DNA from 2 places in the Thermoanaerobacter sp. YS13 genome. Region 2 is predicted to be linked to the other one. Evidence: riboswitches for the same ligand, from Rfam matches in the RefSeq annotation. Region 2 holds a riboswitch; the other holds the start of a gene.
What was found. Region 2 has a riboswitch for fluoride ahead of THYS13_RS05505 (cation:proton antiporter). Riboswitches for the same ligand answer to the same signal wherever they lie in the genome.

Region 1 (6,831 bases), on a different contig from region 2:
AAGAATTAATTTTGTGGTCGACCAAAGAATTTGATTTTATTGAGATGGATGATAGATTTTCAACAGGAAGCAGTATGATGCCACAAAAGAAAAATCCCGATGCAGCAGAACTTATAAGGGGCAAAACCGGCAGGGTTTACGGCGATTTGATTACAATACTTACTGTGATGAAAGGACTTCCTCTTGCATATAACAAAGACATGCAGGAGGATAAAGAGGCTTTGTTTGACGGAATAGACACTTTAAAAATGTCTTTGAAAGTATTTACTGAGATGATAAAGACAATTAAAGTAAAGACTGACAACATGGAAAAGGCCGCAAAATATGGTTACATGAATGCTACAGATTTTGCAGACTATCTTGTAGAAAAAGGTATTCCCTTCAGAATTGCTCATGAAATTGCAGGCAAAGTAGTTTTATATGCAATAGAACGAAATTTAGCAATTGAAGATTTATCACTTGAAGAACTTAAAAAATTCAGCGATGTGATAGATAAAGATGTATATGAGGCGATAGATCTTAAAAACACATTAAAAAAGAAAAAGACAATAGGTTCACCGAATATATTGTAAAAAGCCTATGCGGAAGACTTGTGCATAGGCTTTTTACTGTATATTCAATAAAGTTTGATTTTCTATTCATATTTTTTTACACTGATTTTGGAACTAAGAATCTCAATATATATGGATCTGACAGTATTTTACCTGAAGAATATGTAGAGGAAGTGTTGTATAATGGAGTTAGGTACACTATTCATCATATAAAGAATAGTAAAGAAATTAGTTCAATATCAACTGTTGTTAAAAAAGATAACGAGGAATATTATGTAGATATAATTAAAGGATTTGTGCAGGAAGTGGAGTTTGAAGGTAAAAAAGTAGAAGGTATGCGATACAACTGGTTCTCTAAAGACAAAAGCTTGAAGTTTGTTGAAAATATTAATACTGGGTTATTGGTTGATAGAATATTTTGGCAAAAATAAATAAGCACAAACTCTCCTTCTGGCTATTTCCCTTTGGTATTAATTTATGCGTTCCCCTCTTTATGCCAACAAGTAAGCAATTTTGGGACAAGCTAATATCCTTAATTTTTTGCCATCTAAACTTGAGCTTACACAGATGCTTTAATTTACGGCATACTGGCGGTGAGTTTTCTAAATGGCATATCCCTTCCTTTAATGTTTAAATTTGGACATGGTTTTTCTGGAATTATGTACATTATTTTGATTTTTGGATTTTCTTATGGCATATCTTATGTTATAAGACTTTGCTTGGCTTTCTTTACTTCTTGTATGATTTCCAATCTTACACCTCCTATTTTGCGATGAGATGAGTCATCCAGATGACCTTCTCACTTTATAGATGATTGTGGAAAGAGTTTGGTTTTCGGATAAGATTATATCTTGTTGGATAAGTGGTTGTTTTTAGAAGGATACAAGTATACCTATGTACTTTATACTAAGGATACTAGGGAAGGAACAATTTACTCTGTAACCATTTTGTAACCAAAACTTAATAATTTTTTAATAAATTTTAACATTTAAAAAGTTATAATGAAATAAAAGAGGAAGATAGTATTGAAAGGAGATGAAAAGCATTGAAAAAAGTTCTTATAGTTTTATGGTTATTAATCATTTCCATTGCATTTTCTTCTTGTGGCATAAAGGCAAATACCAAAGTAAATGATGAGATAGATATAGATATAAACAAAGTTGTTTCACTTAAAGAAAAACAATTTCCTGTTGGTTTTGACCCTTATAAAAAGAAGGTATTGCTTGCGATATGGTTGAAGCATCAGATAATATGGGAATGTGGGAGATGACTGGAGAATATACATTAAAGATTTAAATACCCAAGATGTGAAAATGATTGCAAAAAGTAAATTTGGTGAAGATGATGTTTTAAATAATCAGTTTAGTGTTGAACCACATTTATCCAACAACGGAAAGCTTGTATGGTCAACTTATGAATCAGATGGAGATAATAAGTCAAGTTCAATATTTTTATATGATTTAAAAGAGAACAAACAGAAAATAATACAAACTTTAAAAGGGAATGATAATTATCATTTTAGTGGTCCTCACATATATGGAAATTATATAGTTTGGGATGAGTCAAAAATATCTGGACAAGAAGATATTGGCGGAGTGTATTTGTATAGTATTGCAGAAAATAAAACTTTAAAATTATCTGATCAAGGTGCTTTTTCAAATATATGGGGAGACAATGTTGTGTGGGTAGAAAAAAATAAGAAAGCCATACTTTACAATATTAAAAGTAAAAAAAAGATAGAAATTCCAACATATAGTAGTGAAGTGTGGGCTGTCTCCTTAAATAAAGACTATGTTACATGGTATAGTAATAACAGCAGCATGAAAGTTTATAATATTTTGAAAAATAACACTCAACTTATAAATATTCCAATTATAAGCGGACCAACAATTTACTATGACATTCTAACCTGGGTACAAAGTGAAGATGGTAAAGCGATACCTCAATTTTTATTGCTTTATAGATGAGTTTATTTTTAATAATAAGGGGGAAGACGATGTGAGAGTGAGAAATTTAATATTTGTCATTTTGGTCATCTTTTTAATCTTCCCTTTAATTTATATCATTGTTGAGATAAAAGGACCTGATAGAACAGATAGCAAAGAGGCGAATTCACTAAATCCCGAACAACAGAGAAATATTCAAGAGGACCAGGAAAAACTCTTAAAGTTCTTGTATGATAATAAAAAGCGAATACTGGGAAATAAAAAGAAATTTCTAATGGACATAGAATCAGTTCTTCCTGTAATTGAGGAAAAAGATATAAATAACTCTACGATGGAAACTGATTTGGATACCGCAAAATCGGAAAGACATAAGCACTATCAAATAATTAAAAAAGTTTTGAGGGAAGCCGATTATTACCATCTGACTGGGAAAATCAGGGATAACACGGTATACTCTTATTTGAGCGATAGAGTAAAAAAGGCCCTTTATAGCGATTATAAAGAAGAAGAGTATACCTATTATTACAAAGTGGAACCTGCTAATCCCGATGAAACTGTTCTCAGAGATAGAAAAGGATACTTTTACTATGTGCATGTTTTTACAGATTCTTACGAGGTCAACCCGGCGGACCCCTATGGAGATATTAAAAAATTGGTAATGCTTGTAGAGAAAATAAAAGGTAAATGGGTGATTACAGAGCTTCTGTACAATAATTAACAGAGTACAAAGGGGAGAGTTCTTCTTGTTTGAAAAATCAAACTATAAGAACTCTCCCCGTGTCTATTTAAGATTTGTTTACCTCTGTGTCATATTCAATAAAATTTCTCTAATTTCTGTAGCTTTATCTTCATCTGCAAGGACTACTAGATAATCGCCGGCTAGAATTTTCGTATTTCCCTTTGGTATTAATTCATGCGTTCCCCTCTTTATGCCAACAAGTAAGCAATTTTGGGGCAAGCTAATATCCTTTAATTTTTTGCCGTCTAAACTTGAGCCTACACAGACAGGCATTTCGAAAATCGTCTTTCTTTTTTTATTGGCAGTTATAGATTTTTGTTCTTTCTTTATCGGCAGACGTTCTAACAAAGATTCATAAATCGGCATATTTGAGAACAAATCTGATGAAAGATATGCCGCTATAGAAACAGTGCTTAGGGCTAACAAATGACTAAATGAACCGGTCATTTCAGTTACAAGCAAACTACCTGTTATCGGTGCCCTAACTATAGCAGCAAAATATCCTGCCATAGCAAATACAATAAAATTTTTGATATAAATAGGGTTTATGTGCATTATGTTAATTATGACAGTTCCATATATGTTGCCAATCAGTGAACCTATTATAAGGAGGGGCATAAAAATACCTCCTGGTACACCTGAGCCATAGCTTACCATCGTAAATAAAAATTTAACAATTAATAGCAAAATTAGAAATTTTAAACTAAAACTATTATTGCTTAATGTATCGACAAGACCCTCACCGCCCCCAAGTGCCATAGGTACCCATAGTCCAACTGCAACGGATATAATAAGAGGTATTATTGGCTTCATATGTGATTTTATTTTTAACATGTTGTATATATCTTGAGTCTTTAAAAGGGTTTTATTAAATACGATTCCACATAATCCAACGATAATTCCAAGTAAAATAAGATAAAGATAATTATTAAGCGGCATTACTGCTAGATTTTTCAGATTAAAAATAGGTTTGATTCCTAATAGTTCACCAGCTACAAAAGTTGATGTAAGTGATGAAACCATACTAGATACAAGTACCAATGGTGAGAAATTTTTATGCAGTTCTTCAAGAGCAAAAATAACTCCTGCAAGTGGTGCATTAAAAGCTGCTGCAAGCCCTGCACTAGCTCCGCATGTAAGAAGGTATTTTTCTTCAACTCTAAATCTACCAAACAACCTACTTATTCCTTGCCCGATTGAAGAACCAATTTGCACACATGGACCTTCGCGTCCTAAAGAAAGTCCTGCACCTATCGCTAAAATAGTACCTATGAGCTTTAGCAATAAAACTCGTAACCAATTAACTTTTATATAACCGATAATCATGCCTTCAACTTGAGGTATACCGCTACCGCTTATCATAGGTTCTTTTTTCACTATTATACCCAATAGTAAGCCTATTAGAGAAAGGAAAATTATCCAGCCAATTAACGGGTAAGGATTTGTATGAAGAATTTTGTATACACTTATTACAAGAATATTTGTTTTTTCAAGAATATATCTTAAAATAGCAATAATCATTCCAACAAAAAAACCTGTTATAATGCCTTCAACTATAATACGCTTGCGAAATTCTTCCCAATGTATTAAAGTATTGAATGTTATACTTTTACCTTTATTCAATAAAATCCCTCCCAAAACATAAAATGAATGAATATTTATTTTTCTCATATTATCATTATACTACGAAATAATGATATCAAGTATTTTATATTGTTGAGTTTACATATAGAATAATAAGAAGTATTACAAAATCTGGATATAAAACAATATAAAAATCTTTTTATTTTAAACAAATAAACATAAACATTATGCTTTGTAGCAAATTTCCATATAATTCTTGCAGGCTTCATAAAAAAGTGATATAATATTTAAAAAGGGATGAAGCCCCCTTTTGGAAAATCCGAACTGCTGATAAACAGCTGATGGCTTCTACGGTAAAAACGTAGGGGTTGTCAGCTTTTTTATATTAGTGCATTTGCCTACAACTTTGAAAGAGAGGTGCTTTCTTATGCCTTTTCATAGCATATTATTTCAAAAAAACGAAGATGGGGTAAAAAAAGAAACATTTGAAGCACCTGATTTTTTTGTTGACTTAAATCTTGATCAAATTGTAGATGTCATAACAAGAGGCAAAGAAGAATATAATTTAAAACCGTTTTTTTACACTCATTTAAACGATATTGATACTATCAAGTATCGCCATGAAATAATGCAAGACCTTGAAAATGAAGTTTTGCTTGAGGATATAAAATCATTTGCGGAAAAAATGCAAGAAATGCGCAAACACCTTGCTCAAGCAGACAAACTTTACTACAAATACCAGAAAGACAGATGGCTTTTGGATGCTGTAGAAATCTACTGCGATGCAATTACTGATTTAGTAGAAGACTTGTCTTCTGTAGAGTTAAAATCTCGTGGTTTTTTAGCATTTCGTCAATATTTGATGGATTATATCAATTCTGACCGTTTTCAGCTGCTACTGAGTGAAACGAAAAAACTTAAAGCTGATTTGTCTACAGTGAAATATTGCTTGTTAATAAAAGGTAACCGTGTGACAGTTCGTAAATATGAATCTGAAATTGATTACAGTACAGAAGTAGAAAAAACGTTTGAAAAATTCAAACAGGAAGCAGCAAAGGATTATAAAATCAAATTTTCTGATTGGCCAGATATGAACCATGTCGAAGCAAAAATATTGGATTTAGTAGCTCAGTTATATCCTGATATATTTTCTAATCTTGATAATTATTGTATGAAAAATAGTGATTATTTAGATGAGACAATAGCTACTTTTGATAGGGAAGTACAATTTTATATTGCTTATTTGGAATATATGGCACTATTCAAGCGCACTGGACTAAAATTTTGTTATCCACAAATAAATGTAAGGAAGTTTATAATTACGAAGGATTTGATTTAGCTCTGGCTTATAAACTCATCAACGAAAATTCGGTCGTTGTTTGTAATGATTTTTATTTAAAAGGTAAAGAGCGTATATTTGTAATTACCGGTCCGAACCAGGGAGGCAAAACAACATTTGCACGCACTTTTGGACAATTGCATTATTTGGCCAGTATAGGCTGCCCTGTTCCCGGAAGGGAAGCTCAACTCTTTCTTTTTGATAAACTATTTACACATTTTGAAAAGGAAGAAAATATTAAAGATCTTCGTGGAAAACTGGAAGATGAATTGTTTAGAATTTACAATATTCTTGCCCAGGCCACATCAAACAGTATTATAATAATGAATGAAATTTTCACATCTACCACAGCAAAAGACGCATTATTTTTAAGTAAGAAGATAATGGGAAAAATAATACAATTAGATGTGCTGTGCGTTTGGGTAACATTTATAGATGAATTAGCATTCTTAAGCGAAAAGATTGTAAGTATGGTCAGTACGATAGTTCCTGAGAATCCGGCACTGCGCACATATAAAATTGTTAGAAGACCGCCTGATGGGCTTTCATACGCTATATCAATTGCTGAAAAATACAGGCTAACGTATAACTGCTTAAAGGAGAGGATGAAATTATGAAAGTTTTACTTATGTATAGAGATCATGATTTTGACCTGGAACAAAAATTGTCCGC
Region 2 (6,831 bases):
GAACAACACCTGTTGGAAGTATATCAGCTCCTAACATATAATTAGTAAATGTTGATTTTCCTCTTTTAAATTGTCCTAATATCACAAGATAAAAAATATTATTGCAAAATTTATTTTTAACTTCTGAAACAGATTCTCCTACTGCTTTAATATTGATATCTTTTGATATTCTTTCTATTTTTTCAAATATCACATCTAAACTTTTTTTAATCTGGTCATATTGTTTCTTCATAACCTCACCTCCTAGCCACAATATAATCGAAATTCAGATATGGAGTAACCATACCTGAATTTCGATTCCTTCTATATAAGTTATTGCATTCTACTTCACAATGAGAACAGAACATTTTGCATGCCTTGCTATATTTTCTGCTACATTACCAATAATATACCTTCTTACACCGCTGGTACCTTTCTCCCCTACAACAATCAAATCACACTCATGCTTTTCTGCAAAGCGAATTACTGAATCTACAGGATGACCTGGTATCACCTCTGTAAATATTTTTATCCCCTTTTCATTAGCCAATTTTCTCGCATTGCCAAGAATTTTTCCATAATATAATTTTGCTGCATTTAAAGCTTCATCCACTTCATCTCTCGAATTTACAAATTCCGGGATATTGGCAACTGAAATTAAATACACCTCACAGCCACCATTTATTTGCGCTAATTTCAAAACATATTCATAGGCTTTATTTGCGTATTCTGAGCCATCATATGCGAGTAAAATTCTTTTAAACATTTTCTCCACCTCCAATTAAATTATCTGTTTCTGGCCTGTAAAACCTTTCTGCAATCAAGGTGGGTATAATTGCGCTTAAAATAACTACAGTAACAAGAACAGTATATTGGTCTACTGTTATTATTTTATGAGATAATCCAAACATTGCTGAAATTGTTCCAAAAGTAAGTCCTGTAGACATTAGAAGTGTGGTATACGTTCCTTCTCTTTTAGAGAATTTAAACATCAAAGTAGTAGGTTTAACACCTATATATTTTGTTGCAATTTTAATTAAAAACAGTATTACAATCAATAGAATATTTGAGATTACACCTGGAATAGAAACAAACAATCCTGCTTTTAAAAAGTAAAAAGGTGTAAAAATTGCAAATACTATCGAACGCATACGGAACAACAGATTTTTTTCTTTCATAAAAAACCCTGACACTGCTAACCCAAGTATATACGCTGGAAGTACAGCTTCACTATTTGCCATTGACGCTAAACCACCTGTTAAAAACACCAGGAAAAATAAATATTTTATCTCCAACTGACCTACTTTATTGCCATATACTTTAAAGAATTCTTTTGTAACAGAGGGCATAAGCCCAGTTATTAATGCTGTAACAACTATAAACAATAGCATCCATTTATTATAGTTCGCAAACAAAATTCCAAGCATTAAAACTGTTCCAAGATCATTTATAAAGCAAGCAGCTAAAATAATTTTACCAAGTTCGCTCTCATTAAGTCCGCTTTCCACCATTACAGCATATACTACTGCAACGGAAGTTGTTGAAAGGGCAATACCCGCGATTTCAGATGCTTGCAATGTCCATCCCGCCACAAAGTAAGTAAAAGCAAATGCTCCTGCAAAAGGGAAAATAAAAGCTAAAATCCCTATTGTGATACTTTCTTTAAATTTCGACTTTAAAACTACTGGATCAACTTCTGCCCCAGCTAAAAACGTCAAGTAAATACTCCCAACACCTCCCAAAAAATTTACCCAATCATTCGTTTGAAATCCTAAATAATTACCAGCAATAACCCCTACCAAAATCTCAATTAATGATATTGATATACCTGTCCAATCTGCAATTAATCCTGCTAATAAAGCCAAACCCAACCACCAACTGTAAGTCAGCCACATTGGTATAACCTCCTAATTGCATTATTTTCTCTTATTTAATATTTTGGTGTATTTATGGTAGGAGCTATCAGCATCTTAGTGCATTAAGCGAGCTCCATCGCTGTAATAATTTTATAGCACTCAATATCCATCCCCTTTTTACTATCACCCCCTAAAAAGCAAAATAGTTCCTACTGGCTTTTACACCAAGTAGGAACTATCAGCCTTTCGGCGGTTGAAGTGAGTTCCATCACTTTTTATACAATTGTCAATATCATTATACCCAAAATGTAAAAACTTTGCAAGATAGTAAAAGCTAAAGATATGCGTATATTTCTGTTATATGATATAATGAAATCAAGGAAAGATTTATTAAAGAGTGTGTCTGACTTTTAAAGTGTAACTTTCAAAGAATAAACCTATGAGTTTTGAAAGGCAAGAAGAAAAAGTAGAAAAAAGTTTCAGAAAGGATGAGAAATTATGCCTAAAATATCTGCTTTTGAAAAACATTTTGACAGATATGAAGAATGGTTTGAAAAAAATGAATACGCCTATCAATCGGAATTAGATGCTGTAAAATTGCTTATGCCGAAATTTGAAAAAGGGTTGGAAGTAGGAATCGGAACTGGAAAGTTTGCAGTACCTCTAGGTATAAAAAGCGGAGTAGAACCTTCTTATCAAATGAGAAAAATTGCTTTAGAACGGGGTCTTAATGTGGTAGATGGAGTAGCAGAAAATCTTCCGTTTGAAGACAACTCTTTTGACCTTGTTTTAATGGTGACGACTGTATGTTTTGTAGACGATGTGCTAAAATCCTTCAAAGAATGTTTTAGAGTACTTAAAAATAGCGGTACGATTTTAATAGGCTTTGTAGATAGAGAGAGCACAATTGGCAAAATATATCAAGCAAATAAAGAAAAAAGTCTATTTTACAAAGAAGCAACGTTTTATTCTACAAGTGAAATAGTTGAATTGCTTTACGAAGCAGGATTTAAAAATTTCAATTTCTCACAGACCATTTTTAAAAAACTTGATGAAATAAAAGAAAAAGAACCTGTAAGATATGGCTTTGGCAAAGGCTCCTTCATAGTAATAAGCGCTAAAAAATGATATTTGAACTACACTTTTTAAAACAAAGCTTTTATTACGTTGTCTAAAAAATCCCCTTCTTTGGGTTGCGTATCCTCTTTTGATTCTATTTTTTCTATCAATGTACCTGATAAAACAATTTGCACATTTTGATTTCTATCCACAATTATTGAGATAGGTTCCAAAGCTCCACTAAGTATACCTAAAATAACCATTATCTGTGAAGGGGTTAAGACTCCCTTCTTTTTTTCATCTCCTCCTTTTCCACCTGTATTATCTTTTTCACCATTTTCCCCATTCCCTTTATCACCTTTCCCTCCATCTACATCAGGATGTTCTCCACCTTCTTCATCTTTATCCTCCTCCTTATTTTCTTTTTGACCATTCTCTTCGCTATTTTCCCTTAATCCTAGCTTTAATAGCAAATCTTTCAATTGGGATTCTAAATTATCCGATGAAAACATGTATTTTCTCCCCCTATAACTTTTATGTCATCTTATTGGCAGTGGAAAAATTATTATCGCTGGCTCTTCAGGTTTTGCATAACCCAAACCGAAATAGAGAATCAACGAAAGTACAATTACAAGCAAATAAGCATTTAATCCTTCTTTTTCTTCTTTCATAGCGATCACTCTTTTCATAAAATTTTATATACTCATTTTTATATATGATTTTATAGTTTGTCTTGTGCTTGTACTGAATAATAAATATAGGCCTCCACATTAGTATGGAAGCCTATGCTTGTTGGCAAAGTCAGAAATTTATAAATATGGTATATTCCATTTAAGCTAATGTTTGGGCCAGCACACAAAATTATACATTTAATTGAATAAAAAAGTCAAGAAAGTTCAAAATTACGTAGTCTCCCTCTCTATCAGAGTTATAGGCAAAATATTTTCTTTTTCCACCTTTTCACCATCTATTTGGCGTAATATCAGTTCAATAGCTTTTCTTGCTATTTCTTTAATTGGTTGTCTTACGGTTGTTAAAGAGGGAACTACCAAATTAGCAACATTTATATCATCATAACCTACAATTTTCAAATCCTGAGGTATTTTTTTATTTAACTCTTTAGCCACACTTATTACAGAAGCAGCGATTAAGTCACTGCTGGCAAATATACCATCAATGTCTGGATGTTCTTTAAAAAGGCCTCTTACTATTTTTTTATATTCTTCTATTTCAAATCTATTTAACTTTGTTTCTACAACAAAATACTCAACATTCTCTTGTGTTGCTACCTCTTTAAACGCTTTATAACGGTTATTAGCCGGTGTATTCAAAATCAATGGTCCGCTTATGTGAGCGATTTTTTTACATCCCTTTTGTATCAAAAGTTTTGTAGCCAAAATTCCACCTTTATAATTGTCTGAAGCTACATAAGGTATATTGGAATAATATCTATCAATTGCCACTATAGGAAGTTTCACATTTAAATATTGCTCTGCTTCTAAGGTATGACTGCCAATAATTATACCATCAACTTGATGTCTTTTCAGCATATCTATATATCCTTTTTCTTTGCTACTATCTTGCCCAGAATTGCACAACAAAATTTTATAACCTTCTTGATAAGCATAATATTCTATATAACCGGTCAATTCTGCAAAAAAAGGATGTGATACATTGGGAATTAATAAACCTATTAAATAGGATTTTTTTCTGTATAAGGACCTTGCTAATTCGTTAGGCTGGTAATTTAATTCTTTCATCGCCTCATAGACTTTTTTTCTCGTTACCTCGCTTATATAACCTCTGTTATTTAAGACCCTTGATACAGTCGTAACAGTAACTCCTGCTTTTTTCGCTACGTCTTTTATAGTTGGCATGTTTATCACCTTCTATTACTACTTTTTATCTCCTCTTCTATTATACCTTTATCGTCATTACAATTAAAGTTTTCTTTGAGACAGTAAGTGTATTAAAATCGCTTTTCTTTCGCTTAATTTAGCCTACAAAATTTTTATATGGACTAATGGCATATTTTACAACGATTTTACACCATGTACTAGTAAATATTTTACTTCTTCTAATGTTGGCATTGCAGGAATTGCTCCTCTTTTAGTTGTGCATAGTCCACCGGTAGCATTAGAAAAGTCAATAATTTTTTCGAGTTCTTGAGTTTTTAATTTATCTAGGGGATAATCTATTTTTGATATATTATAAAGAACTCCTCCTAAAAAAGCATCTCCAGCTCCTGTTGTATCTACCACATTTACACGATATGCAGGTATATGTCCTGTGCCCGATGTATGTCTATAATAGCAACCTTTTGCTCCTAAAGTTACTAAAACTAGTTTTATCCCCAAATCAAATAATGTTTTACTGCCATATTCCAAGTTTGATTCTCCAGTTAGAAATTGTAGTTCGTCTTCAGATAATTTCACTATATCTGCATATTGTAATCCCAAAACCATTTCTTTTTTCGCAACAGTTTCATTTTCCCATAAAGGTGGTCTCCAATTTGGGTCATATGAAATAATTTTTTTATTTTGTTTTGCATATTCAATAGCTTTTAATGTGGCACTTCTCGAAGGTTCATCTGTCATAGATAAAGACCCAAAATGAAATATTTTTCCTTTTTCTATTAAATCCAGTTCAATATCCTCTTCTTCCAACATTGTGTCAGCTCCCGGATTTCGATAAAAAGTAAAGCTTCTGTCTCCTTTGTCATCAAGATGTACAAAAGCAAGAGTTGTATTTGCTTTTGTAGCAAATTTTAAACCGTCAGTATTAATTTGATTATTTTCAAGCACTTTTTTTAAAAAATATCCAAATTGGTCATCACCTACTTTACCTATAAAAGCACCTTTTCCTCCTAATTTTGTAACAGCAGTTAACACATTTGCAGGTGCTCCCCCAGGATTCATTTCAAATAGTGTATTTCCATTATCAGAAAACCCTGCAGGAGTAAAATCAATCAGCAACTCACCTAAAGCTATAACATCATACATTATAATCACCCCACACAGATTTTATTTTACACTGTGGTAACGCTAACTTTAAATTTATCAATAAATTTAATCTACAACAATATCCCATTTATTTAAATAATTAATTTTGCATTCCCCTTTGGAATATACAGATATATTTACCGAATTTTTGCTAGGATATATCCTTCCACTCATTACTTTTTCCCCATCATTAATAAATATCTCAACCGAACTTACATCTACAAATACTCTGAGTTTAAGTTTATTATTTTTTAAAGCTACATTTATTTTCCTTTCTCCTTTAGGCCCTATACCTGATTTATTGCGGTCAAATATAAATAATGATTCATCTCTTTTATATGATAAAATAGTTTCTTCATTGTCTCCTTTTCTTATTTTTAAACCAAATTCCTCTGCTTTCCCCCCCTCAAACTCAACTTCAAGTTCATAACAGTCACCATATGTGTCTAAGTTTTTTTCTCCATCTATCTTCAAGTTTATAAGCTTATAATGATTTTTTCTGTAGTTTTCTATTTCTTTAATCGGCCTAAAATATAATTTACCATTAACCATTAAAATTTCCCTTGGTAATGTTATGGCTCCAGCCCAATTATGGCCTCTTTCCTGTGTTGGCATAACTTCCCACCACATATCCATCCATGCAACCATAAGCCTTCTTCCCAATTTATCACTAGTAGTTTGTGGAGCATAAAAGTCAAATCCATAGTCAATCTGTTGATAACCATCAATATCAAACTTAAATATCCCTTTGTTTATGTCTAAATCTCCAATAAAATATATAGATGAGTGAGTACTATTAAAATCATTCCCTCTAGTCTTTATATGTTCTGCAGATACCATCAGTACATGCCTGCCCTGTAATTCAAATAAATCAGGACATTCCCAATTGTAACCTGTGTTTTCATTCCCTCTCGCAAGTATATTTACAAAATCCC

Region 1: it holds a riboswitch for fluoride, as region 2 does, so the genes downstream of both, THYS13_RS14970 (DNA mismatch repair protein MutS) here and THYS13_RS05505 (cation:proton antiporter) in region 2, are expected to answer to the same signal.

What each region holds. Positions count from the first base shown of each region.
Region 1 covers NZ_JOOI01000002.1:729,519-736,349, forward strand. Annotated here, with positions in the region: gene argH (argininosuccinate lyase) at 1-572, shown strand, start outside; gene THYS13_RS11340 (hypothetical protein) at 593-982, shown strand; gene THYS13_RS11345 (hypothetical protein) at 1,597-1,821, shown strand; gene THYS13_RS11350 (hypothetical protein) at 1,811-2,518, shown strand; gene THYS13_RS11355 (hypothetical protein) at 2,550-3,215, shown strand; gene THYS13_RS11360 (ClC family H(+)/Cl(-) exchange transporter) at 3,294-4,859, opposite strand; fluoride riboswitch at 5,105-5,178, shown strand; partial or broken gene THYS13_RS14970 (DNA mismatch repair protein MutS) at 5,248-6,776, shown strand; gene THYS13_RS11370 (DNA mismatch repair protein MutS) at 6,773-6,831, shown strand, end outside.
Region 2 covers NZ_JOOI01000001.1:1,066,364-1,073,194, forward strand. Annotated here, with positions in the region: gene THYS13_RS05495 (dynamin family protein) at 1-232, opposite strand, end outside; gene THYS13_RS05500 (universal stress protein) at 323-745, opposite strand; gene THYS13_RS05505 (cation:proton antiporter) at 738-1,874, opposite strand; fluoride riboswitch at 2,058-2,117, opposite strand; gene THYS13_RS05510 (class I SAM-dependent methyltransferase) at 2,334-2,963, shown strand; gene THYS13_RS05515 (hypothetical protein) at 2,981-3,406, opposite strand; gene THYS13_RS14240 (hypothetical protein) at 3,434-3,583, opposite strand; gene THYS13_RS05520 (LacI family DNA-binding transcriptional regulator) at 3,797-4,771, opposite strand; gene THYS13_RS05525 (carbohydrate kinase) at 4,928-5,896, opposite strand; gene THYS13_RS05530 (glycoside hydrolase family 32 protein) at 5,963-6,831, opposite strand, start outside.